Regions from separate parts of the Ruegeria sp. BG3 genome, predicted to be linked through region 4. Evidence: riboswitches for the same ligand, from Rfam matches in the RefSeq annotation. Region 4 holds a riboswitch; each other region holds the start of a gene.
What was found. Region 4 has a riboswitch for cobalamin ahead of ACR0AI_RS15620 (hypothetical protein). Riboswitches for the same ligand answer to the same signal wherever they lie in the genome.
Positions count from the first base shown of each region.

Region 1: another riboswitch for cobalamin. It lies ahead of nrdH (glutaredoxin-like protein NrdH); the one in region 4 lies ahead of ACR0AI_RS15620 (hypothetical protein).
Region 2: another riboswitch for cobalamin. It lies ahead of ACR0AI_RS09285 (DUF1636 family protein); the one in region 4 lies ahead of ACR0AI_RS15620 (hypothetical protein).
Region 3: another riboswitch for cobalamin. It lies ahead of ACR0AI_RS11650 (DUF4198 domain-containing protein); the one in region 4 lies ahead of ACR0AI_RS15620 (hypothetical protein).

Region 1 is NZ_JBQFTE010000007.1:46,442-52,293, forward strand. It holds gene nrdE (class 1b ribonucleoside-diphosphate reductase subunit alpha) at 1-1,255, opposite strand, end outside; gene nrdI (class Ib ribonucleoside-diphosphate reductase assembly flavoprotein NrdI) at 1,237-1,650, opposite strand; gene nrdH (glutaredoxin-like protein NrdH) at 1,666-1,887, opposite strand; cobalamin riboswitch at 1,973-2,164, opposite strand; gene ACR0AI_RS12100 (DEAD/DEAH box helicase) at 2,253-4,130, opposite strand; gene ACR0AI_RS12105 (hypothetical protein) at 4,368-4,820, shown strand.
Region 2 is NZ_JBQFTE010000005.1:40,638-46,489, reverse strand. It holds gene ACR0AI_RS09300 (FecCD family ABC transporter permease) at 1-269, opposite strand, end outside; gene ACR0AI_RS09295 (ABC transporter substrate-binding protein) at 271-1,221, opposite strand; gene ACR0AI_RS09290 (ABC transporter ATP-binding protein) at 1,234-2,010, opposite strand; gene ACR0AI_RS09285 (DUF1636 family protein) at 2,007-2,354, opposite strand; cobalamin riboswitch at 2,461-2,665, opposite strand; gene ACR0AI_RS09280 (hypothetical protein) at 2,700-3,188, opposite strand; gene ACR0AI_RS09275 (hypothetical protein) at 3,194-3,406, opposite strand; gene ACR0AI_RS09270 (D-lyxose/D-mannose family sugar isomerase) at 3,527-4,192, opposite strand; gene ACR0AI_RS09265 (carbohydrate kinase family protein) at 4,211-5,137, opposite strand; gene ACR0AI_RS09260 (glucokinase) at 5,166-5,852, opposite strand, start outside.
Region 3 is NZ_JBQFTE010000006.1:248,829-254,680, reverse strand. It holds gene cbiQ (cobalt ECF transporter T component CbiQ) at 1-740, opposite strand, end outside; gene ACR0AI_RS11660 (cobalt ABC transporter permease) at 740-1,318, opposite strand; gene cbiM (cobalt transporter CbiM) at 1,315-1,926, opposite strand; gene ACR0AI_RS11650 (DUF4198 domain-containing protein) at 1,933-2,718, opposite strand; cobalamin riboswitch at 2,847-3,048, opposite strand; gene ACR0AI_RS11645 (FKBP-type peptidyl-prolyl cis-trans isomerase) at 3,298-3,726, shown strand; gene ACR0AI_RS11640 (hypothetical protein) at 3,739-3,918, opposite strand; gene ACR0AI_RS11635 (enoyl-ACP reductase FabI) at 3,978-4,769, opposite strand; gene fabB (beta-ketoacyl-ACP synthase I) at 4,775-5,852, opposite strand, start outside.
Region 4 is NZ_JBQFTE010000009.1:215,896-221,747, forward strand. It holds gene ACR0AI_RS15605 (YbaB/EbfC family nucleoid-associated protein) at 1-34, opposite strand, end outside; gene ACR0AI_RS15610 (DNA polymerase III subunit gamma/tau) at 267-2,024, opposite strand; gene ACR0AI_RS15615 (phosphatase domain-containing protein) at 2,298-2,801, shown strand; gene ACR0AI_RS15620 (hypothetical protein) at 2,798-3,205, opposite strand; cobalamin riboswitch at 3,292-3,513, opposite strand; gene ACR0AI_RS15625 (alpha/beta hydrolase family protein) at 3,673-4,530, shown strand; gene rsgA (ribosome small subunit-dependent GTPase A) at 4,562-5,590, opposite strand; RNA gene ffs (signal recognition particle sRNA small type) at 5,748-5,846, opposite strand.

The DNA of each region.
Region 1 (5,852 bases), on a different contig from region 4:
TGGCAATATTCAGCGAGCCGAGGTTGCAGGAGATATCCGTGCCCAGATGCGAATAGCTGAGGTCATCATTGAACTCGGAAGCTTCATTGACCTGCAAAATCTCGGAACACAGGTTCGACATGTTGATCCGGCCCGCAATGGGGTTCATCCGGTTCACCGTGTCTTCGAACATCACGTAGGGGTAACCGGATTCGAACTGAATCTCTGCAATGGTCTGGAAGAACTCACGCGCATTGACCTTGGATTTGCGGATTCGCTTGTCATCGACCATCTCGTGATACTTCTCCGTCACCGAGATTTCCGAGAACGGCACGCAATAGACCTTTTCTACGTCATGAGGCGAGAACAGGTACATATCCGCGTTTTTCTTCGCCAGCTCGAAAGTGATGTCGGGGATCACCACGCCAAGGCTCAGCGTTTTGATACGGATTTTCTCATCCGCGTTTTCGCGTTTGGTATCGAGGAAGCGCATGATGTCTGGGTGGTGCGCGTTCAGATACACTGCACCCGCGCCTTGCCGCGCACCCAGCTGGTTGGCGTAGGAGAAGCTGTCCTCCAGCAGTTTCATCACCGGGATCACGCCCGAGGATTGGTTCTCGATGCCCTTAATCGGCGCGCCGTGCTCGCGGACGTTGGTCAGCAGCAGCGCCACACCTCCGCCGCGTTTGGACAGTTGCAGGGCCGAGTTGATGCCGCGACCGATGCTCTCCATGTTGTCCTCAAGCCGCAGCAGGAAGCATGAGATCAACTCCCCGCGTGAGGCTTTGCCCGCGTTCAGGAAGGTGGGCGTGGCGGGTTGGAAACGACCGTCGAGGATTTCTTCCATGAAGGATAGGGCCAGCGCCTCATCGCCGCGCGCCAGCGCCAGCGCGGTCATGACGACGCGGTCCTCATAGCGTTCCAGGAACCGCTGCCCGTCACGGGTTTTCAGCGTATATGAGGTGTAATATTTGAACGCGCCCAGAAAGGTCGGGAACCGGAACTTCTTGGCATAGGCCGCATCCCAGATCTTCCGCATGAAGTTCTTGGAATACTGGTCCAGAACGGCCTCTTCATAGTAGCCCTCAGACACCAGATACCCGAGCTTTTCATCCAGCGAGTGGAAGAACACGGTGTTCTGATTTACATGCTGCAGGAAATACTGCCGCGCGGCCATACGGTCGGCATCGAACCGGATCTTCCCCTCACCATCGTAGAGGTTCAGCATCGCGTTCAACGCGTGATAGTCCTGCTCGTTTACGCTGCTGTCGAGCATAGATGTCTCCCTAGTTTTTCCAGCCCGGCGCGGACGCGGGCGATGTCGGTCTCTGTTCCGGCCAGCTCGAATGTGTAGAGCAGCGGCACGTTGCATTTCTGGGCGATGATGCGACCGGCCAAAGCGTAGGTCGCACCGAAATTGCGGTTGCCTGTGCCGATCACCCCAACGATCCCGGTGCGTCTGTCCGGGTCGTTCAGAAACCGGATCACCTGTTTCGGAACCGCCCCGCGCCCTTCGCCATCGGCATAGGTAGGGCTGATCAGCACATAGGGGTGTCCGGGGTCAGGCAGCGGGTCCATCCCGTTCGGAATGCGGAAAGAGGTCAGGCCCAGCCGCGAGACAAAGCGGTGGGTGTTTCCGGATTTCGATGAGAAATAGACCAGCGCCGGAATCGGCGCGGCCATGGGTCAGGCCAGTTGGGCGATCATGTCCGGGCGGAAACCCGACCAGTGATCACTGCCCGCCACAACGACAGGAGCCTGACGATAACCCAGCTCGGTCACATGGGTCATGGCGCTGTCGTCCTGGGTCAGGTCGATGACGTCATAGGTGATGCCTTTTGCATCCAGCGCTCGGGTGGTGGCGGTGCATTGTACGCATGCGGGTTTGGAATATACGGTAATGCTCATGTCGTCCTCTGTCCTTTTAATGAATGCCGAGGACGCTGCGGGCAAAATGAACCCTGAACACGCCCCCGAACCCTCCGTTCGCGGTTCTCTTTCTTTGCTTACGGCAGGTCTCCTGGCTCGCGGATTGATGTTCGGACTGGCCTTCCCAAAAGCTTGCTTTCAGTGGCGTATTCAGCCAAACTATCCGCTTACAGTTGCGGGGGCAGCGCCGGTTTTTCACCGGTTTCCCTCTTAGCTTTCAACAGGAATCGAAAGAACCGAAGCAACACCATATTGGGGTCGGTGGCGGCAAGTTGTCAATATATGGTGTGGCGAAGAAAATAAATTTCTTCGCTTGCACAACCTGCCGCGTGCGCTAAGGCGGTTTACTTTTTCCGCTTGGGCATCGCGTTGCCACCCTTCATCGCAGCCGCACGTGCGCGGTTTTTCTTGCTGCTTGGCTTACCTTTGGGCGGAGGCGGGCCCTTCGGACGGCGCGCAGGTTTCTTGTGCTGATCGCCCGAGGGGGCCTCATCCCGTTTGGGCCGCGTTTCGGGTTTGGGTTTCTCGGCCGATTTCCGGCGCGGTTTTGCGGGCTGTGGCTCAGCCGCGCGGGCCGGGCGTTCAGCACGTTCGGGGCGCTTCTTGCCTTTGAAGTCGCGCTTGGGACCTTTGCGGCCACCACCGGCAAGGGCGGGTGGCGCGTCCAGTTGCACAAGGGTCTTGGTGCCTTCGACGGTCATCTCGGGGCCGATGGCCTTCAGGAAACCTTCGACACTGCTTTCGCGAATCTCGATATAGCTTTCAGTGTCGGCAATGCGGATCGCGCCGATATCGTCTTTGGTGATCTTGCCCGCCTTGCACAACATGGGCAGCAGATAGCGCGGCGAGGCGTTTTCGTTGTGTCCCTCCGACAGCGAAAACCACACGCTTGGTCCAAAGGGCACGTTCGGCTTTGGTGCTGTATCCGGCGTGTCGCTCAACTCCTCGGGGGCGGAGTGCTTGCGCCCGTATTGACGCAGGTAAGCCGCCGCCAGCTGCTGCGGTGAAAAGCGCGAGACCAGATCGTCGACCAGAGCAGTTTCGCCCTCGGTTACTTCCACGGTCCAGTCATCCGAGCTGAACATCCGCTGCATGTCCTGCGCCTGAACCTCATCGGCCGAGGGCGCAGACCCCCAATCGGCTGTCAGCTTGGCGAATTTCAGCAGGCGTTGCGCCTTTTTGAACGATGCGGGCGGCACGATCAGCGCGCTGACGCCTTTCCGCCCGGCGCGTCCGGTTCGCCCCGAGCGGTGCAGCAGCGTTTCATGGCTGTTCGGCAGTTCCGCATGGATCACCAGATCAAGGTTCGGCAGGTCGATGCCGCGCGCCGCCACATCGGTCGCCACACAGACGCGGGCGCGTCCGTCGCGCATGGCTTGCAGCGCGTTCGAACGTTCGCTCTGCGTCAGCTCTCCGGACAGGGCCACGACCGAGAATCCACGATTCGACAGTCGCGCCGTCAGGCGGCTGACCATGGCGCGGGTGTTGCAGAAGATGATGGCGTTGGGGGCCTCGTAGAAGCGCAGCACGTTGATGATTGCGTTCTCACCATCGCGCGGGGCCACATTCATCGCGCGGTATTCGATATCGGCATGTTGCGTGCGCTCGCTGACGGTGCTGACACGCTCGGCATCGCGCTGGTAGCGGGCGGCGAGGGAGGCGATGGCGCGAGGAACCGTAGCGGAAAACAGCAGGGTCTGACGCTCAGACGGGGTCTGTTCCAGAATGAACTCAAGATCTTCGCGGAAGCCCAGGTCGAGCATTTCGTCGGCTTCATCCAGAACCACGGCGCGCACGGCGGTCAGGTCAATCGACTCACGCATGATATGGTCGCGCAGGCGGCCTGGGGTTGCGACCACGATATGCGCGCCACGGGCCAGCGCTCGCCGCTCGTCGCGCATATCCATGCCGCCGACACAGGACGCGATGAACGCCCCTGCATCCGCATAGAGCCACGCCAGTTCGCGTTTGACCTGCATCGCCAATTCGCGCGTCGGCGCGATGACCAGCGCCAAAGGCGCGCCAGCCGCATCGAATACATCCACGTCGCCCAGAACGGTCGGAGCGATGGCGAGGCCGAAGCCAATGGTTTTCCCCGATCCGGTCTGCGCCGAAACCAACATGTCGCGCCCTTCCAAGTCGGGCGCGGATACGGCGGTTTGGACAGGGGTCAGCGTGTCATACCCTTTGCGATCAAGGGCGTCTTGAAGTGTTTGTTTCATGGCTCGGCTCTTTGGGATGCTGCGGTCACCCTCAGAGCGTCTTGTACGCGGATGATCGTCGAAGGGCTCTCCTTACCGAGTGAGGCGCCGAATGTATAGTGCGGAAAGCGGGCTGCACGATCAAACACAGCATGAACGCTTGATGAAGGTTCCTTCAGGAAAGTTGTAACCGGTCGCCCTCCTCCCAATCTGTTGAACACAGCCAGAGATGGCCCCACTTTCAGGGAGAATGAGATCATGACCAGATTTATGACTGCCGGAGCAGCCGCTCTGGCCACGAGCCTAGCCCTTGGCACTGCCGCTGCCGCCGAAACCACGCCTGATCTGCGCGGTATTTGGACGGCCAGCCAGACTACGGTTTCGCCGTCGAATTCGGCTACCGGCGATGCTCCGCGATTTAACCAGTCGGAATGGGTGCTCGAAATTCAGGTTCAGAACGACAATGCGTTCTGGGGTCCGAGTATGTGGCGACGCAATGCCATGGATGACTGGACGATGTACGAGGCCACGGGTTCCATCAGCCAGGATGGCTCTGGAAAGATCGGGATTGTCGAAAGCTCGGCCGAGCCAGCGATAGGCGTGAACGCCTTGATCGACGCGCGCTACGAAGATGGGCGAATTTATGCGGATTTCCGTAGCCTGCGGACTGGAACAACCTACAGCACCGTTCTGGAACGTCAGGTGAACTGAAGCGTTTCCGGCCCGGCCGGACTGTAGGGGGTACGGACTGTCGCCTGATTTTGACTGCGACAGAATAGTAGGTAAACCGTCCGGGTCGGAACGCTTCTCAATATCGGAAAACTCGTCTCCATAGGGAGGAGGCGGACCGGACGGTAATTTCGCCGCTCGCGACATGATCCATGATATGCCGGGTCTACACGCGGTGTTCCTCGACTCGGGGTATTCGGATCTCGCGATCCTTCAGCGCGAAGTCGCGCGCGGTGAAAAACTCGCCGTCCGGTCCAAGCTTCATTTTAGGTGTATGGCATCCTATCCGCCATATGCCGCAAGTTCTGCTGGCAGGATTTGTCCAGTCGGTCTTTTGCGAACATATCTGTTTTGCCTCCGCGACCGACGTCAGCACGGCTGGCGTTTTTTAAGCGTCGGTTAAGTACCAATACCGGGCGCAAGCCTCACTCTAAATTCCGTCTTGTGCATATGCTCGACAGCGCAGGTGTTTAGTAGGGAACTTAGCCCTGTTTCGGTCCGAACGATTCGGTTCTGCGGACGGTGCGGCGTTGTCAGTTCCTGCAATTTGCGATCAGTTTATCGTCTGTTGCCGTTTGCACCTGCAGCAAATCGCAATATTCCGGTCAGAGTTTGGCGAAAAGAGTTTTGCAATTCTAACCCTACGTGCTTGTCGAGAAATCCGGAGTTATCCACAGTACCCTCCCGGCAGATATCAACAACTTATCCCCGTCTGATTTCCATGCTGCAGTGCTATTTTCTTGCTCGATGGAGGGTGCAATGCAACATTGGTTTCACCGCTGGAGTTCCTCGGATCAGAAGGCGGGATGCAAAGACCAAGGGGGTCTGCGCAGGGAAGGTGGATCTTAGGATTGACGTTCTTTTGCAAGGGCTTACCGGTTGGTGGTGCATCGAGTAGGGGCTTCGTGCCTTGGGTCGACGGATCATCTTCTCAAATGGGCTTTGTGCGTCGCGGCGACTTTCGAGTTTGTGGCGGCGGCTGCGGTTCCTTCGGGGGCCGGGGCAACTGGATCG
Region 2 (5,852 bases), on a different contig from region 4:
AGGTCATTGCGCGTTGTCGTCTGCAAAACGACCCCGACAACACCCAGCCCGGCCCCAATCACCGCCGCAAACAACGCGCGGGGCAGGCGCAGGTCAAAGACGATCCGGTGCAAAGGGGACATATCGCCCTCAGTTACGCCAGTACCCAGCCCAATCGCGGTGAAAACCTCGGCCAAGGGGATCGGAGTGGTGCCGTAGATCGTCGACAGCAGCAAAAGGGCGGTCAGAATGACCGCCCCCAGCAGGACCGCCTGGCCCGTCTTCGTCATCTCAGCTGTTTCCCCGGTGCATCGCCGTTGCCATCTTCTCGATCGCTTCGATGTTTGCCGGTCCCGGTGTCAGCTCTTCGTAGCGCAGGCCGATCCAGCGCTCGTTCTTGACCGCATCGGTCTGCGACATCACCGGATGTTCCTGAAGGAACTTGAACGTATCCGCCGCGCCGTTGCCGGTTTGATAGTCCAGCAGGACAAGGAATTCGGGGTTCGAGGCGGCGACAGCCTCCCACGAGGTGCGGCCCCAGCTAGTGTCCATGTCATGGGTAACGTTGACGCCGCCAGCCGCTGCGATCATCGCGTCGGGAATGGCATATTTGCCTGCGGTAAAGGGCGCATCAGCCGGGCCGTCCAGCAGGAAGACCCGGGGTTTTTCCAGATCGGTGGTTTTGGCCTCGATCGCGGCCAGTTGGTCTTTCCAGCCCGAGACCAGCGCGGTCGCTTTGTCCTCGACCTGCATGACATTGCCCAGACGCAGAACGTCGTCAAACAGCAGATCCATGCTGGCTTCGGGACGGTCTTTGTTAAGGTGGATGCAGCTTTCGGTCAGCACCATGGTCTTGATGCCAAAGGGCTCCAGCGTGTTGGGGGTAACGTCACCGCCGGGCTTCATACCGTAGTACCACCCGGCGAAGAACATGTCGGGTTCGACTGCGACGAGGTTCTCGACCGTCGGGTATTTCGGGGCGAGCTCGGGAATGTCACCGCGCTGCGCGTCGAAATCGGGGCTAGTTTTGTACCAGCCGGTGATGCCGGTCAGACCAACGATGCTGTCCTGAAGACCCAACGCAAAGGCCATGTCGGTCATGTTCATGTCATGAACCACGATCCGCTCGGGCTTGCTGTCGAACACCAGAGGTTCACCGCAATTGTCGACGGTGATCTCTTGCGCGGCAGCGCCGCTTGCCAGTGCGCTTAGAACCGCAGCGGACAAGAGTTTCTGTTTCATCAATCTCTCCTGTTAAGATGAAAGCTTTCGTTTTCGGATGTCTAGCGCGGGGATCACGCGTCCTTCGTGCTGGAAACACAGATAGTCAACACCAAAAGTCTCGCGCACGCGGTCTGGCGTCAGAACTTCGGAGACCGGGCCAAAGGCCGTCAGTTGCGCGTTCTTCATCAGGGCCACGTGGCTGGCGAATTCGGGGATCATGACCAGATCGTGGACGATCATCACAACCGTCACGCCCAACTCGGCGACCAGAGACAGCATGTGCCCTTTGGCATCAGGGTCGAGATGATTGGTGGGTTCGTCCAAAAACAGCAGCGAGGGGTTCTGCGCCAAAGCCCGTGCGATATGAGCACGCTGGCGCTCTCCGCCGGACAGTTTTGCCATCTGTTTGCCGGCCAGATGGGACAGTTCGGTGGTGTCCAATACGCGCTGCAGGTCCGTCTTAAGAGCTTCGGCGGATTTGTCGGCCTTGATCGGGATTTGCCCAAGGGCCACATAATCGCGCAGTTGCAGCCGCCCGTCGGGCATTTCTTGCTGACCGACAACGGCAATCCGTCTGGCCCGCTCCAGCGACGACAGTTTCCGCAGGCTTTGCCCCTGAATGCGCACATCCCCCAGTGCCAGCTTTTCGACGCCGCACAAGAGGTTGAGCAGCGTCGTCTTGCCAGCTCCGTTCGGGCCAGCGACGGCCAATATCGCGCCTTCCTCAAGCGTGAACGAGGTGTCGCGCAGCAGAACATCGCCGTTCAGGGCATAGTATTCCAGGTTTTCAGCGACCAGAAAGCTCATGCCGTGTTCTCCGGTGGCAGGCAGGGCATGCGCGACAGGGTTTTGGTATAGAGCGCCAAGGGACGGGTCGAGGCGCTGGTCCAGCCATCCTCGCTGTCGCGGAATTGATGGGCGAACTCAGCCAAAGCGCTCAGATCGGCGGGGGATTGAATGTCGCCAAACAGATATTGCGCCTTTCCCTTGGCCTGCAGCCCAACCGTCATAGGTCGGTCGCACCCGGCCATACAGTCGATCAGGTGTGTCGAGAACCCCTCGGGCAGCTGGCTATCCAGCGTTTCCTTCGCCTTATGTGCGGGGATCGGCCCAGTGCAGGTGCCGCATATCAGGACAAAATGATCAGCCATGGCACGGGTAGCCAACTTGAATAAAAGCCAAGTGAAGGCAAAAGCCATGAATTGCATCAGCACGCAGATGTGCCATCGAGCCTCCTTCCGGGACACCCCGCCCCGGGTTGGTTAAACTGTGATGGCAGGTCTCCTGACTTGCGGGTCATTGCTCGGCCAACCTTCCCGACCTTAGGGGCCAGTGGTTTTGTGGCGTCGCTCTCCACTTACAGTTGCGGGGGCAGTCACGGCATTGGCACTTGGGCCGCACCGTATTCCCATTTTCATCCCTAAGGCACAGGCCGTCGGGAACCATCCAGAGCAGCTAGTCTGCTCACGCTCCTGTTGTCAAGCGCCGGAATCGCGCTATCGGACCACGCGCAGGGTTGGCCTGCGCGCGCTTTGGCCCGGTCCGACGCCATTTGTCGGGAACTGGCTGGCCAGGGTCAAACCGGCCTGTATCAGATGGGCGTCCGGGTAGTCTCCGGTCAAATCATTCAAGGCATCGCGCGCTGCCGGAGTTTCGTCGCGGCGCATGTGATGCAGCATCCGGAGCAGGGCGTGCTCGTCACATGTCAGTTCTTGCCGTGTTTCAACACAAAGCGGGTCTTTGAAGGCCAGACCCAGAGGGCGGGTGTGTAGCGTGGCCTTGATAATCTTGAAGACCAGATGCGCCAGAACAAGCCCCTGATCGCGCCCCCAACGCTCGGTCGCTACCGAAAAGGCATGTTGCCAAGCCTGCGTTTCCGGCTCTGTGAAGCTGAGGATGAAGTGCCGCATGACAGGCAGCAAACCGCGTTCGAAACCGTCAAATTCGACGCGGGGCAGTGTGTGGTTGAATGCCGAGTGTTTCATGCGCGTTACCTTTTGGGGTCGAGGGCTTTCGCGGCCAATAGGTGGACGTTTTGCGGAAGCGTATTGGGATCAACTGGCGTTTCAAGACGCGGTGATGCAGCGCGGACGGAAAAGCTGAGATCAGCCTCAATCGCCTGCCTCAGTTTTGGTTTCAATGCGCAGCCATGGCGACTGGCAACAGCGTCCATGGCCAACAGGTCGGCGTGGGATTTTCGCATGTCAGGTTATCTTTCGGTCGCAAAAATGGGACCGGGCGATGATTCCAACTGAATCTGACTGGGTCAGCCGTTAACTGACTAAATTAGTCAGAAAATGCAAGCGCGAAATTCTTAATGAAGTCAGTAGTCGGCAACCAACAGGAAATCCGGTGATGCATCTTCTTCGATTGTTGCAAAGCGGGGGATCGGGTCTTCAAATACGTTGTCCGTCCGGTCGTCATTCACGGTTGAGACTTCGCCAATCAAGCAATCCCCACCTTCCGCCCAGAAGGCATGCCAGATGCCGGGCATCAAGGTCACGCTCTGACCTGGCTTCAGGCGCAGATGCTCTCCGGGCCGTATGGTGACAGGGCAGGCATCGCTGGGAACAGTGACTGGGGTATTGCGGTCGATACCGCCATCGGGGTCCGAGGCATAGATTTCCATAACCAGATCGCCGCCGCCTCGGTTGATGATGTCCTCGGCTTTGACGATATGGCGGTGCATCGGCGACAGCTGTTTGTCGCGAGAGATCAGCAGCTTTTCAGCATAGAGCATACCGCGCCCTCGACTCAGATCGCTCACGTTGCCGTTGCGTAGGGTGAACAGGAACAACCCAAGCTCATCGAACTTGCCCTGACCGTAGTCGGTGATATCCCATCCTAACCCATGGGCGCGGATGCTGTCGGCATCGGCGCTGCGCATTTGCTCAGGTGTCCAATCTGCGAAAGGCGGCAGAACGGCACCAAATGAACTGATGAATGCCTGGGCTTCGGTCTTGATACGGTTGATTTCGGATCGTTTCATCTCGGACTCTTCGTAGGGCTATAATTCGTGCGACCAGGGCGGGTTGGCTCCGGCGCGCGAGACGGTCACAGCGGCCACCTCTGCACCCAAGGTCAAAGCGTCGCGTAGTGCATCCGGGGACAGTGTTTTCAAGCCCGGCTTTGTCAGCTGGCCAGCCTGTTCCAGCGAGGCCAGAACCCCTGCATTGAACGTGTCCCCCGCGCCAACCGTATCCACAACTTGCACCGGTTTGACAGGGACTGAGACAAACGTGCCGTTGGCCAGATAACCCGAGGCGCCCTCGCTCCCGCGTGTGACGATGACGGCAGAGGGGCCTGCTTGAAGCAGCAGGGGAACTTTCTGATCGTGGCTTTCCGGGCCGGGGATGATCCAGTCCAGATCCTCATCCGAGACTTTGACGATATCGGTCTGTTCGATCATCTGGTTCAACCGCGTGCGGTAGCGGGTCTGATCCTGTATAAAACCGGGTCGGATATTGGGGTCCAACATCACAGCACAGTTCGCGCCATGTTGCGCCACCAACGCGGCATAGGCATCCGCGCAAGGCTCACAGGCAAGGCTGATGCCACCAAAGTACAGCGCTGAAACCGCGGGGAGTTGGCGCGGCATATCCTCGGCCCGTAACATCCGACCCGCAGTGTTTTCGTCGACAAACGTGTATGTGGCGTGGCCGTCCTTCAGTTGAACAAACGCCAGCGTGGTTGGTCTGTCCGAGGCAATCACATGTGTCGTGTCCACGTGGCTGGCCCTCAGGTCATCGGCCAATTGCTGCCCGAACATATCCGAGGACAGGCCGGTCAGCAGTCCAACGGGCGCGCCCAACCGGCCCAAAGCGATAGAGGTATTGAATATGGCGCCACCGGAATGTGGAACAAAACCGTCCCGCCCGGACAGGGTCGGTTCGGCAATCATGTCGATCAGGGCTTCTCCGCAACACAGGATCATCCCACATCCTCTTCCAAAATACGCTCAGTTATCGCTGAAGCGCATTTTTACAGAAGTTGTTAGCGCCAACAATGCCAAATTCGGCCTGTTCCGATATATAAAGGTTCATCGACTGCCGCAACTCGCTGAAACGCCCACCTGCATTGAACGCGTTGCGGAAGGTTTCGCCAAACATCCAGCGGTTTTTCTCGGCTACGCCACCAACAAGGAAGACGCCACCGGCAGGCATCACTGTGACGGCCATGTCACCCATCAACGCACCCAGATGGCTGATGAACAAATCTGCGGTGCGAACGGCGATCGGGTCACTACCGTTTTGCGCGTCCTGCAAAATATCTCGGGCGGTACGAACGGGAGGCTTGGCCTGCCCAGCCGCCATGCCAGCGGCCTGATAGAGGATCGGCAAGCCGGTTCCGCTGAGGAACATTTCGGCCTCAAGTACGAGGCTGTTGTCGAAAGAGCATTCGGGCGCCAGATGGCGGGCGGCGTCGAAGATATCGACCTCATCCCGCGTGCGCGGAGACAGGCCAACATGGCCGCCTTCGCCTGAGACGGTGTGGAAATGCCCCTCCGAATAGAGCAGCGCGCCGACACCCAAACCGGTTCCAGGCCCCACGACCAATCGCGTACCCATCGGCGGAGTGGCAGAACCTTGCAGGACGGATACGTCAGCCTCTGTCACTTCGGCCACGGACCACGCTGCTGCCGTAAAGTC
Region 3 (5,852 bases), on a different contig from region 4:
AACCCGGCAGCGAAGACAATATCTCGTCGGGTGAGGCTATAGTCTTGCAGCAACAGCATCTTGCCTGAAAACCCCCGACATTTCATCGCGCCGAGGATGCGCTCGGACCGTTCGATTGCCCGGACCAGCATCATCCCGACCAGGTAGCCGAAGCTACGGTAGGTGTGCCAGTTGGTGCCGGGGCGGAAGCCTCGGACTTTCATCGCGGCGCGGAGGCGTTGATATTCCTCATGTAGGACATCGATGTAGCGGATGGTGAACATCAAAAGATGCACGAGTGTTTCCGGGCAGCGCAGCCGGTGCAGGGCGTGGCCCAGAGTGACAGGCTCCATTGTGCCGACCAGAACCATTACGGTCAGGATCACGGCGTTGGCGGTCAGCGCGATTTCCACAGCTTTCCAGAGCCCCTGCCAGCTGGCTGGAAACCCCCAGATGGTAAACATCGGGTCGCCGGGCATCGTGAAGGGCAGGAGGACCAGCATGAAGATGATGAAACTGTCCATCATCGCCATCCGCTTGAGCGTTTTGCGCCAAGGCAGTCGGGATAGCACCAGTAGAGCCAGCGCGATCATCAACGCCGCCGCAAGCGCGGGCAGGGAGGATAGGGAGACCACAACGACCGCAAACAAAACAGACATGACGATGCGCACGCGCGGATCAAGCGAGGTAATCAACCCTTGTTGACCGATCGTGCCAGCCTCGGCCAGCGTCCGTTCCTGTGGTTCCAGTACGTGTGCCATCAGCCTGCGAGTTTCCTCCGCGCCGCGAGGTAGAAGCCCAGCCCGAAGAGGCCAAAGATGTATCCGATGCCGCCCAGAATGGTCTGGAGGTCGTTATGTTCGCGATAGGCGGCGATTTCCCGGCGCAGGGGGCGTATTTCGTCACGAACGGCTGCTGCGATAGCTTGACGCTCCTTATCACTGAGAGAGGCCACTGTGACGCCCTCCGAGGAGGGCGTAGGCGTGGGTGACGCTGCAGGCTTGTTCTTGATGGCGACGCCCATGATCTTGGCAACGTCATCGGCGGGCATGGTGACCTCGGCCACGTGACCGGCGCCGAGGTCGGCAAAGAAGGTATGGGCGACGGCTGTGGTGGGCGTGTAGATGAAGAACCCGTCTGCGTTGGTCGTGGCCCGGCCCAGCTCGACCCCGTTTGGATCGGTCACGACAACCTCGGTATCGGTCGCCATGGTGCCGTTGGAGAAGCCGATTTCCCCTTCGATCGCATCGCTGGATGCAAAAACACCGGCAATCACCTTGTGGGCCAACGCGGGCAGAGGGGCCGCGCATAGGGCCAGGATGAGGGCAATCTTTCTCATGTGGCGGGCCTTGTCAGGAACAGTTCAGGTTTGACTTTTCGTGCCAGTAGAACGGCAAATCCGGTCAGAACGGCCTCGATGATCATCACGGGGATATGCGCAAAGAAGACCAGCTTGGCAGCGGGGAGGAATTCGTCCCCTGACAGGGCCAGTGAGATGCCCACCATGACGGTCGTGGCCGCAATGGCAAAGGCGCCGCCTATGCCGCCCCAGATCGCGCCATGAACAGGTGAGCCGCGACCGATCAGGGGTCGGAACAGCAGCCCCGCCAGTACGGCCGGAAAGGCGATGTTGAGCGTGTTGATCCCCAGTACCGTCAGCCCGCCGAAGCCGAAGAAAACGGCTTGCAGGAGCAGGCCCACAAACAGGGCCGGGAAGGCGGCCCAGCCGAGCAGCAGCCCGGCCAGACCGTTGAGGATCAGATGCACCGACGACGGCCCGATCGGAACATGGATCAGCGAGGCCACGAAGAAACTGGCCGCCAGCACCCCTGCTGTGGGGATGCGGTCCAGATCCAGCGACCTGAGGCCCATTGCGACCCCACCAGCGGCGGCAACGGCTCCGCCGATGACGACCGGGTTGGACAGGGCTCCGTCGACGATGTGCATCGGGGGTTACTCCATGTCCCAGGCGCGGATCCAAATCACCGCGTCCTGGCTCAGCTCTTTGCCTTCATGTTCGGTTTCAGGACCAGCACCGAGGGCGGCAAAGCCCCAGTAACCAGCTTTCGGCACACCGAAGGAAAAATAGCCATTGGCGTCAGAAATTGCGACAACAGCACCACCCGGCATCGGCGAAACGGTAGGCTCGGACGAGGCTTGGTTGTCAAAACTGGGCTTGGCGGCCATGTATTCGATCTCGATCTCAGCGCCGGCAACCGGTTCGCCATTTGCCAGAACCTGACCGGTGAAGGTCGAGCCAGCGATGATGTTGTAGGGCTTGTGCAGAGGCACGATCTCGGTCGCCAGACCCGCGGGGTTCATCCAGTCGGTCGGCAGTTCGTTGCGGTTCAGGAACGCCTTCGTGATCTGTTGGATATAGATATCCTCGGCCTCTTCGTAATAGGGCTGAGGCACCGTGACCATCACGTAGTCGCCCGAACGCTTGACCGGAACAGATCCCTGAAAGGCCGCGCCTTCGTTTTCGGGGCTCGAAAACCGGATGGGCTCCAGCGTGTCCAGCAGGTCGGTCTTTTCGCCATTGTGGATCACGTAGAATTCCTGCGGCTTTTCCAGATCCATGACATGGCCGTTTTCAAACGGGTGCCAGAAGATCAGCTTGACCGGCACGTCGCCCGGCGCCTCGATCAGTGTGTCGGTGGTGTATTCCAGCAGAAAATGTGCGTGCGCCATCGCTGGAATCGCCAGCGCAGCCGCAGCCGTGCAAAATAGTTTCTTCACAAGGTCTTTCCTTAGTCCTTCGTGCCAACCCCGGCACGTTTCTTGCTTGATATCGGGGCGAACGAGACCATGTACCCGAAATAAGGGCATCGGCCCAATGCACACCCCGGCATCGGTGACACACCCCTTCCGAGGGTGCATATCCGGCAGGTCTCCTGACTTGCGGGTCAAAGCATCGGGCTGGCCTTCCCGGGTGGAACCCAGTGGCGTGTCAGCCCTGCTCACCGCCTACAGTTGCGGGGGCAGTTGCGGCATTGGGTGGATCAGAATTCCCCGCACCGCATTCCCTTTTCTCCGGGCGAACCCGGAACCGGACATGAAGACGCTGATGGCAGAGATTCCCATCACCGGTCAATCTCTATTTAAGACTGTAGCGATAACATCTTGTCGATAGGATCGGATGTTCCTGTTCTGCCCGCTCGGTATTGAAGGCGCGCGTGTAAGCGACGACCAGAGGACGCGCACGCCTGCACCGTAATCTGGACATCAGAATCAGATGCATGCATCCTGCACTGCGTCAGACTCCGGCGTGGCGCGCTTGTGTTCGGCGCCTAATTTCCCACAAGCCCCGGAGGCCCAATGTCTGAGATCAAACAAGGCGACACAGTTCGCATCCACTATACCGGCACGCTGTTGGACGAGACCGTCTTTGACAGCTCAGACGGGCGCGATCCGTTAGAGTTTGTTGTCGGTTCGGGCCAGATCATACCCGGCCTGGACAGCGCGATGCCAGGATTGGCGGTTGGCGACAAGAAGCGGGTCGAGATTGCCTGTGTCGACGCCTATGGTCCGATCAACCCGGCGATGCGGCAGGACATCCCGCGTGAGGGTATTCCGGATGACATCCCACTAGAGCCGGGAACCCAGTTGCAGATGCAGACCCCGGACGGTCAGGCGCTGCCGGTAACGGTTGTCGAGGCGAACGAGGCCACGGTGACGCTAGACGCCAATCACCCGCTGGCTGGTCAGGACCTGATTTTCGATATTGAGGTTGTCTCGGTGAACTGAAGGCTTGGGGTTTTAGCCCCAAAGCCCGTCAAGCGCTGCACGGACCTGCGGTTGCGTGAAGAACACGAACAACACCAGCAATGTGGTGAGCGTCAAAAGCAGAACACGGGCGCGGGGGCTTAGAAATCCCGTTTTCCGTTTGGTCTGGGTGCCGCGCGTATTGCTGGCAAGGATCTGGTCAGTTTTGCTCATGCCCATATCCCTGACGCCGAAAGATGGTCAAATCTTGGCGGCGTCAGGGAAAGATATGGTCACATGAAATCCGGCTGTGGCATTCCAAGCACGTGGAAACCGCCATCCACGCGGATGATCTCGCCCGAGGTGCATGCCCCGGCGTCCGAGGTCAGGTAAACCGCTGTGCCGCCAACGGCCTCAAGCGTAGCGTTCGAGCGCATCGGCGCATTCTGGTCGCAGAACTTGTAGGTCTTGCGCGCACCGCCGATTGCAGCCCCGGCCAGGGTCTTCATCGGACCGGGCGAGATTGCGTTCACACGGATGCCTTCGGGGCCGAGGTCGTTGGCCAGATAGCGTGTCGCCGATTCCAGAGCGGCTTTGGCAACGCCCATAACGTTGTAATTCGGAACTACACGATTCGAGCCTTGGTAGGTCAGCGTCAGCAGCGAGCCACCATTGTCCTTCATCAGCGGATAGGCACGGCGGGCGACCTCGATGAACGAGTAGGCCGACACATCCATCGAGTGCTTGAAATTGGCTCGTGTGGTGTTCAGGAACCGACCCGTCAGCTCGTTCTTGTCCGAATAGGCGATTGCATGGACAACAAAGTCGATGGTTGGCCAGCGTTCACCCAACTCGCCAAAGGCGCGGTCCAGCGAGGCGTCATCGGTGACATCCGCATCCACCATGAAGTCGCTGCCGAGGCTTTCCGCCAACGGCTGCAGACGTTTCCCGAACGCATCGCCCTGATAGGTGAAAGCCAGCTCAGCCCCTGCTTCGTGCATCGCTTTCGAGATACCCCAGGCAATCGACCGGTCATTGGCGACACCCATGATCAGGCCGCGTTTCCCTTTTAGAACTTCCGACATCTCGTTCACCCGTTATACTTTGACAGGATCATGGATCCGTTCGTGCCACCAAAGCCGAAGCTGTTGGTCATGACCGAATCCAAACCTGCATTTTCAACCACTTGAGTTGCAATTTCACCGGGCTGGATGCCTTCGGCTAGTGTGTCGACATTGATCGACGGTGTTATGAAATCATTGTCCAGCATGAGCAGGCAGAAGATCGCCTCGAGCGCGCCAGCCGCGCCCTGTGCGTGCCCGGTCATCGACTTGGTGGATGAGATCGGGGGCACCTGACCTTCGCCGAAGATGCGACGCACGGCTTCAACTTCGCCCACATCTCCGACCGGGGTCGAGGTGCCGTGCGCGTTGATGTAACCAACCTTGCGGCCTTCTGGCAGGGTCGACAGAGCCAGACGCATCGCGCGCTCACCGCCTTCGCCGGACGGCGCCACCATGTCATGACCGTCCGAGGTCGCAGCATAGCCGGTCACCTCGGCGTAGATCTTGGCACCGCGCGCCAGCGCATGGTCCAGATCCTCAAGCACGACAATGCCGCCGCCACCCGAAATCACGAAGCCGTCGCGGTCCTGATCGAACGCGCGCGATGCTTTCTGCGGAGTGTCGTTATACTTGGACGACATCGCGCCCATCGCGTCGAACAGGCAGGACAGGGTCCAGTCCAGCTCCTCGCCGCCACCTGCGAACATCACGTTCTGTTTGCCCAGCATGATCTGTTCCGCCGCGTTGCCGATGCAATGCAGAGAGGTCGAGCAGGCCGAGGTGATCGAGTAATTGATACCCTTGATCTTATAGGCGGTGGCAAGGTTCGCGGAAATCGTGGAGCACATGCATTTCGGCACGGCAAAAGGCCCGATCCGCTTGGTGGCGCCGTTCTTCAGCACCGTCTGGTGCGCGGTCAGCATCGCGCTGGTGGACGGTCCGCCAGAACCAGCGACTAGTCCGGTGCGCGGATTGACGACCTGATCCTCGGTCAGCCCCGAATCTGCAATAGCCTGTCCCATCGCGATATGCGCGTAGGCCGCACCCGGTCCCATGAAACGCAGGGTACGTTTGTCAACGTGTTCGGACACGTCAATCTTGAGC
Region 4 (5,852 bases):
CCATATCGCCCAGGCCGCCTAATCCTTTGAGCATTTTGCTTCTCCTGTAAGTCCGGTTTGTGCCTAGATACGGGGGTCACCGTGGTGACACAAGAGCAGAGCGCGCTCCCGCCCGTCGTCAAGGTCTTTGGCAAGACCTTTCCTCCCGTTGGGCCCGGCAGCGCTCGGGCAAAGCCCGAGCGCTGCCGGGCCCAAGGCCGCTCAGGGTGAGCGGCTTTAGCCGATTGCCCGTAGCGGGCGCGGGAGGGTTTTGCTTTGTATAGAGGTCAGTCTTCTTCGAAAGGATCCCATTCATCTTCGACCTCGGGCAGAGCTTCGGTCTCGACTTGGGCGGCTCGTTGTTCTGGTGTTTCGATCCGGGTGATTTTGGCCTTGGGGAAATTCGCCAGAACGGCCTGAACAAGCGGATGTGCCGTGGCCTCTTCTTTCAGCGCCAGTTCGGCCTTGTCGCGGATTTCGGCGATCGTCGGAGCGTCGCCATCCGATACAATGGACACCGCCCATCTGTTGCCAGTCCAACGTTGCAAGGCCGATCCCAGCCGTGGTGCAAGATCGGTCGGGGCTTGCGCTGAAGGGGTGAACTCGATCCGTCCCGGCTGGTAAGAGACCAGCCGCACGCCGTTTTCGACCTCGACCAGAAGTTTGACGTCTCGGTTGTTCCGGATCAGCTCGACCACATGTTCGAAACTCGGGTATCGCGCCAATGCGGTCTGCGTGTCTTGCGCCAAAGCGGCGACTGGAGCGCCGCCGGACCTGCGTGGCGCAGGGGCGTAGCTTGTAGCGGCGCGGGCTTCAACCGGGGCCGCGCCGTTGCTTTGGATTGGCATCCCGCCGCCTGGGCCGCCGTTGGGGGGCGGAGGCGTATCCTGCAGCCGTTTGATCAACTCTTCCGGGCTGGGTAAGTCGGCCACGTGAGTCAGGCGGATCACAGCCATTTCGGCAGCCATCATGGCGTTGGGGGCGGCTGAAACTTCCTCAAGCGCTTTCAACAGCATCTGCCACATCCGAGTCAGTACCCGCATGGGGAGGGCCTCAGCCATCTGCTGGCCCCGGGCGCGTTCATCCGGGGAAACTGTAGGGTCTTCGGCTGCGTCCGGAGTGATCTTTACAACAGAGACCCAATGAGTGATTTCGGCCAGATCACGCAGCACGGCCAGTGGATCAGCCCCTTCGGCGTATTGGCCACCAAGCTCGGTCAGCGCCCCAGCTGCATCGCCCCGCAGGATCATGTCCATGAGATCCAGAACCCGGCCACGATCCGCCAGGCCCAGCATCGCGCGTACTTGATCTGCCGTCGTCTCTCCGGCCCCGTGCGAGATCGCCTGATCCAGCAATGAGGTCGCGTCGCGAGCAGATCCCTCGGCAGCACGGGTGATCAGCGCCAGCGCATCCTCGGCAATCTCTGCGCTCTCAGCTGAGGCGATCTTGCGCAACAGGCCGATCATGTCCTCGGGTTCGATCCGGCGAAGGTCGAAGCGTTGGCAGCGCGACAGAACCGTGACGGGAACCTTGCGAATTTCGGTTGTGGCGAAGATGAACTTCACATGCGCCGGCGGCTCCTCGAGCGTCTTGAGCAGCGCGTTGAAGGCGCTGGTCGACAGCATGTGGACCTCATCGATGATGTAGATCTTGTAGCGGGCCGAGGCTGCACGGTAGCGGACACTGTCGATAATCTCGCGAATATCATTGACGCCGGTGCGGCTGGCGGCGTCCATCTCCATCACGTCGACATGGCGACCTTCCATGATGGCAACGCAATGCTCACATTGACCGCAAGGCTCGGTCGTGGGTCCGCCAGTTCCGTCCGGTCCGATACAGTTCATGCCTTTCGCAATGATCCGCGCGGTCGTGGTTTTACCGGTTCCGCGAATGCCTGTCATGACAAAGGCTTGCGCGATGCGGTCCGCTTCGAACGCGTTTTTCAGCGTGCGGACCATCGCATCCTGGCCCACCAGATCGGCAAAGGTTTCCGGGCGATATTTGCGGGCGAGAACCTGATAGGCGGGGCTGTCTGAGTCGGTCATGTCTGCTCTGGCGGATTCGGGACGTCACCGCAGCGTAGAGGCCCGCGCCGCCCGCGTCCACATGAGTTAAAGAACGATTTTGTTTTGGAAACTGGCGCGTCAGGGGTACACTCTGCGGATTGTGAATCAAGCCTAGAGCGTTTCAGGTTTGACTTGAGACACGAATACCCTGCCACGCCTGCGGCGTTCTCGGGACATTCGTGTCGCAGAGTGATTCAGACAAAACCCGAAACGCTTTAAAGTCAGGATCAACGCTTCCGGGGGGATGCTGTCATGACGAATTTGGTCATTCATGCTTTGCAAGTGGGCGGGGGCACACTTGCCCTGACGTCGATGCCGGGAAAGGGCGGCGACTATGCAGGCGACCTTGAAACGATCGGAGATTGGAGGCCGGGCCTTGTGCTGTCGATGACAACCGAGGCTGAGCTGGTCCAGTTCGGAGCCCGCGATTTTGGCCGCGATGTTCAGGGTCGCGCCAGCCGCTGGGTGCACCTGCCGATTCAGGATTTCGGCGTGCCACCGTCAGAAGTTGATGCGCAATGGCCCGATGTTAGTGCCGCGGCGCGGCAGGCTTTGTCTGGCGGAGGGCGCGTGCTTGTCCATTGTCAGGGCGGATGTGGTCGCTCTGGCATGGTGGTGCTGAGGTTGATGATCGAATGCGGCGAGGCTCCAACCCAAGCGCTGGATCGGTTGCGCAAGCTACGCCCCTGCGCAGTCGAAACCGATGCGCAGAAGCACTGGGCCATCTTGCCCGCCCGAGTTTTGGCAGACTCCTAAGCCGACAGTTGCAGTTCCGCCGGGGCCGGTTTGCGCGGCGCAATCACTGATGCCTCGAGCATGGCGCAGGGCAGGGAAGTCATGGCTGCGCTAGGCAGGCTGCTCGTGTCGGTACCGAACATCAGGTCAGCATAGAGATCGAGGGTCTCGCTGTCGGCATCAGGGTCCGCTCCGCAATAGACCCGCACCTGAGACTGGCTGGCTCGAAACCGGGCGTGGCAGCCGTCCGAGCAATGGGTCAGATCGCTACTGCCTTCGATTTCGAAATCCGATGTGGTCGCCGGACCGGCTTGTTCCAGCGCGTCAACCATCGAACGCGCCAGCCGTGCCAGTGCGGGGCAAGTCTTGCCCGTATGTTGGCAGATGGTTGCTGAGAACCTATGAGTCTTCGTCTTCCAGATCATCCTGCGCCCTCCGCGCGGTGGACAGGGGCTGGGATCAGGTGGGCAGATATGGTCTGTCACGGCCTGCCCGGACACCCCGCCCGAGTTTGGGTTATGTTGACGATGGCAGGTCTCCTGACTTGCGGGTCATTGCTTTGCCGACCTTCCCGGCCTTTCGGCCAGTGGCTCTTCGACATCGCTCACCGCTTACAGTTGCGGGGGCAGTCGCGGATTTGGTTCGTCCCGAGCAAGCCGGGGAAAACCGCACCGTGTTCCCTTTTCATCCCGACCTCTTGTGAAAGCCGGGAACCATCGCACCATCGCTAGCGTTCATAACCATTCTGAGTCAAGTTGAACTTTCTGCGTTGCGGAAAGCCGATCCGCGAAGTGGACGCGTGGTCAAGCGGGATCGCAGTTGACTTGCATGGGCTGTCTGGGGTCAAGTTGCAATATGAACTCATCAGTTCAGTTTTCCGCCGAGGATACCCATGTTGGATTCAAACCAAACAGTGCTGATCGAAGATGTTCAGATCCCGGTGGGGGATGGCGCCCTGTCCGGGCGGATTTACCGGCCCGTGGCGCAGCCCGAAACCGTGGTGGTGGTCAACAGCGCGACAGGGGTTCCGCGCGACTACTACAAGCATTTCGCACAGTGGTTGGCGTCGGATCGGGATATCGCCTGTCTGATCTATGACTACCGGGAATTCGGTCATTCGAAATCGGGGCCACAGCGTCGGTCGAAGATCTCGATGGCGGATTGGGCGTTGCAGGACATGCCCGCCGCGCGGGCCGAGATGCGCCGACGGTTCCCGCTGGCGCAGCAATGGTCAGTTGGTCATTCGCTTGGAGGGATGCTGGGGCCAGTGCAGCCGGATATCGACAAGATTGATCGCATGATCTGCGTCTGTTCTGGCCTTGTGAAATTGGGCGATCATCCTTGGCCGTACCGCGCTCTGGCCGGGTTGTTCTGGTATGGGCATGTGCCTCTGGTCGTGAGCGGCCTGGGGTATTTGCCGGGCAAGGCACTTGGGTTTGGAACAGACCTACCGCCTAAGGTCTATTGGCAATGGCGCAAATGGTGCACCGCGCCGCAAAGCTATCTGCCCGAGATCGGAGACACACTGCCGCAAGCTACGTGGCAGGATGCTGACGTTCCCGTCGACCTGTTTGCCTTCACCGACGATGAGATGGTCCCAGAAGCTGCCGTTTGGCGGTTGGCTGAACTTTACGGGCCGAAGGCACGCCGTCACCTTTTGTCACCAGAAGAGTTTGGCGTTCCGGAAATCGGCCATATCGGTGTGTTTGCCCGCCGCAATGCGGCGCTCTGGCCCCGATTGATCGCTTGATGGGGGACGCCGGCGGACCGGCGCTCCTGTTTCAATCGCCGCGCCGCGCGGATTTTCCGTGCATCGCGGACCGGACCATTTTGCCGAAAGCCTTGTCGCGCGCCCGCGCCTCGGCCACGGTCTCAGAGTTGCGCTGATCCTCGCGCCTCAGTTTGCGCCAGCGGTCCAGCCGATCTGCATCCAGCGTGCCGGCCTCAATTGCCGCCTGCACAGCGCAGCCGGGTTCGGCCTCATGCTGGCAATCCGAGAACCGGCAGGTGTGGGCCAGTTCCAGAATGTCCGAGAAGACTTCGTCCACCCCATCCTGCGCATCGAGCAGGCGCAGGGCGCGCATGCCGGGGGTGTCGACCAGCCAACCGCCGTTTCGCATCGGGCGTAAGGCGCGAGACGTCGTGGTATGACGGCCTCGTGCGTCATCCTCGCGGATTGCGGCTGTTGCCTGATCCTGACCGGTCATTCCGTTGGCGAGCGTTGTTTTACCAACCCCGGATGACCCGACCAAAGCTGCTGTCTGACCCGCCGGACACCATGCCAGAACCTGTTGCAGGTCTGACGCGTCATGCGCGTTGACCGTCAGGACTGTCAGAAACGGGGCCAACGCTTCGGCCTGTTTGGCATAGGCTGCGGGGTCCGAGCAGCTATCCGCTTTGGTCAGGACCACGACAGGATAGCACCCGGCCTGATGCGCCAGCGCCAGATACCGTTCGAGCCGGGGCACATTGAAATCCGCATTGCACGAGCTGACGATGAACAGCACGTCAACATTGGCGGCGATCAACTGTGCCTCGGCCCCGGTTCCAGCGGCACGGCGTCGCAACAGGCTGCGCCGGTCAAGCAGATGCCGAACCCGGTTTTGGTCATCGGCCAGCACCCAATCTCCAACCGCAAAATCGCCGGTAGAGTGACCAGGGGCCAATAGAGACATTTCACCGGTCTCGTTCATCCCGACCAGACGGTCCCTGTGAACACCGGTAATACGAAAAGGTGTAAGCTGCGCGTGCGCCGCGTGTTGTGCAGCAAAGTGAGAGGACCATCCCAGGTCCGAAAGAGTAAAAGACATTGGTTTGCCTGTGTTCAGATAAAGCAATCCCATCGGATGGCAGACGCGCATCCGTTGGTGATGTGTTCAGGCAATCGGAGAGTTGGGTTTAGAACCGATCTGCCCGAAGGGTGTTTGCTACAATCATAAAGCCCTCCTGCGGCTGATGGTTTCTATAAAGTGAGAGGTTGGACATCGACCCAAGCGGGGCTCGTTGTGGCTGCTTCCTTCCGGACCTGACCAGGTTGGCGAGGCGCTCGCCCGCGCCAACCTCTCAGGGCCT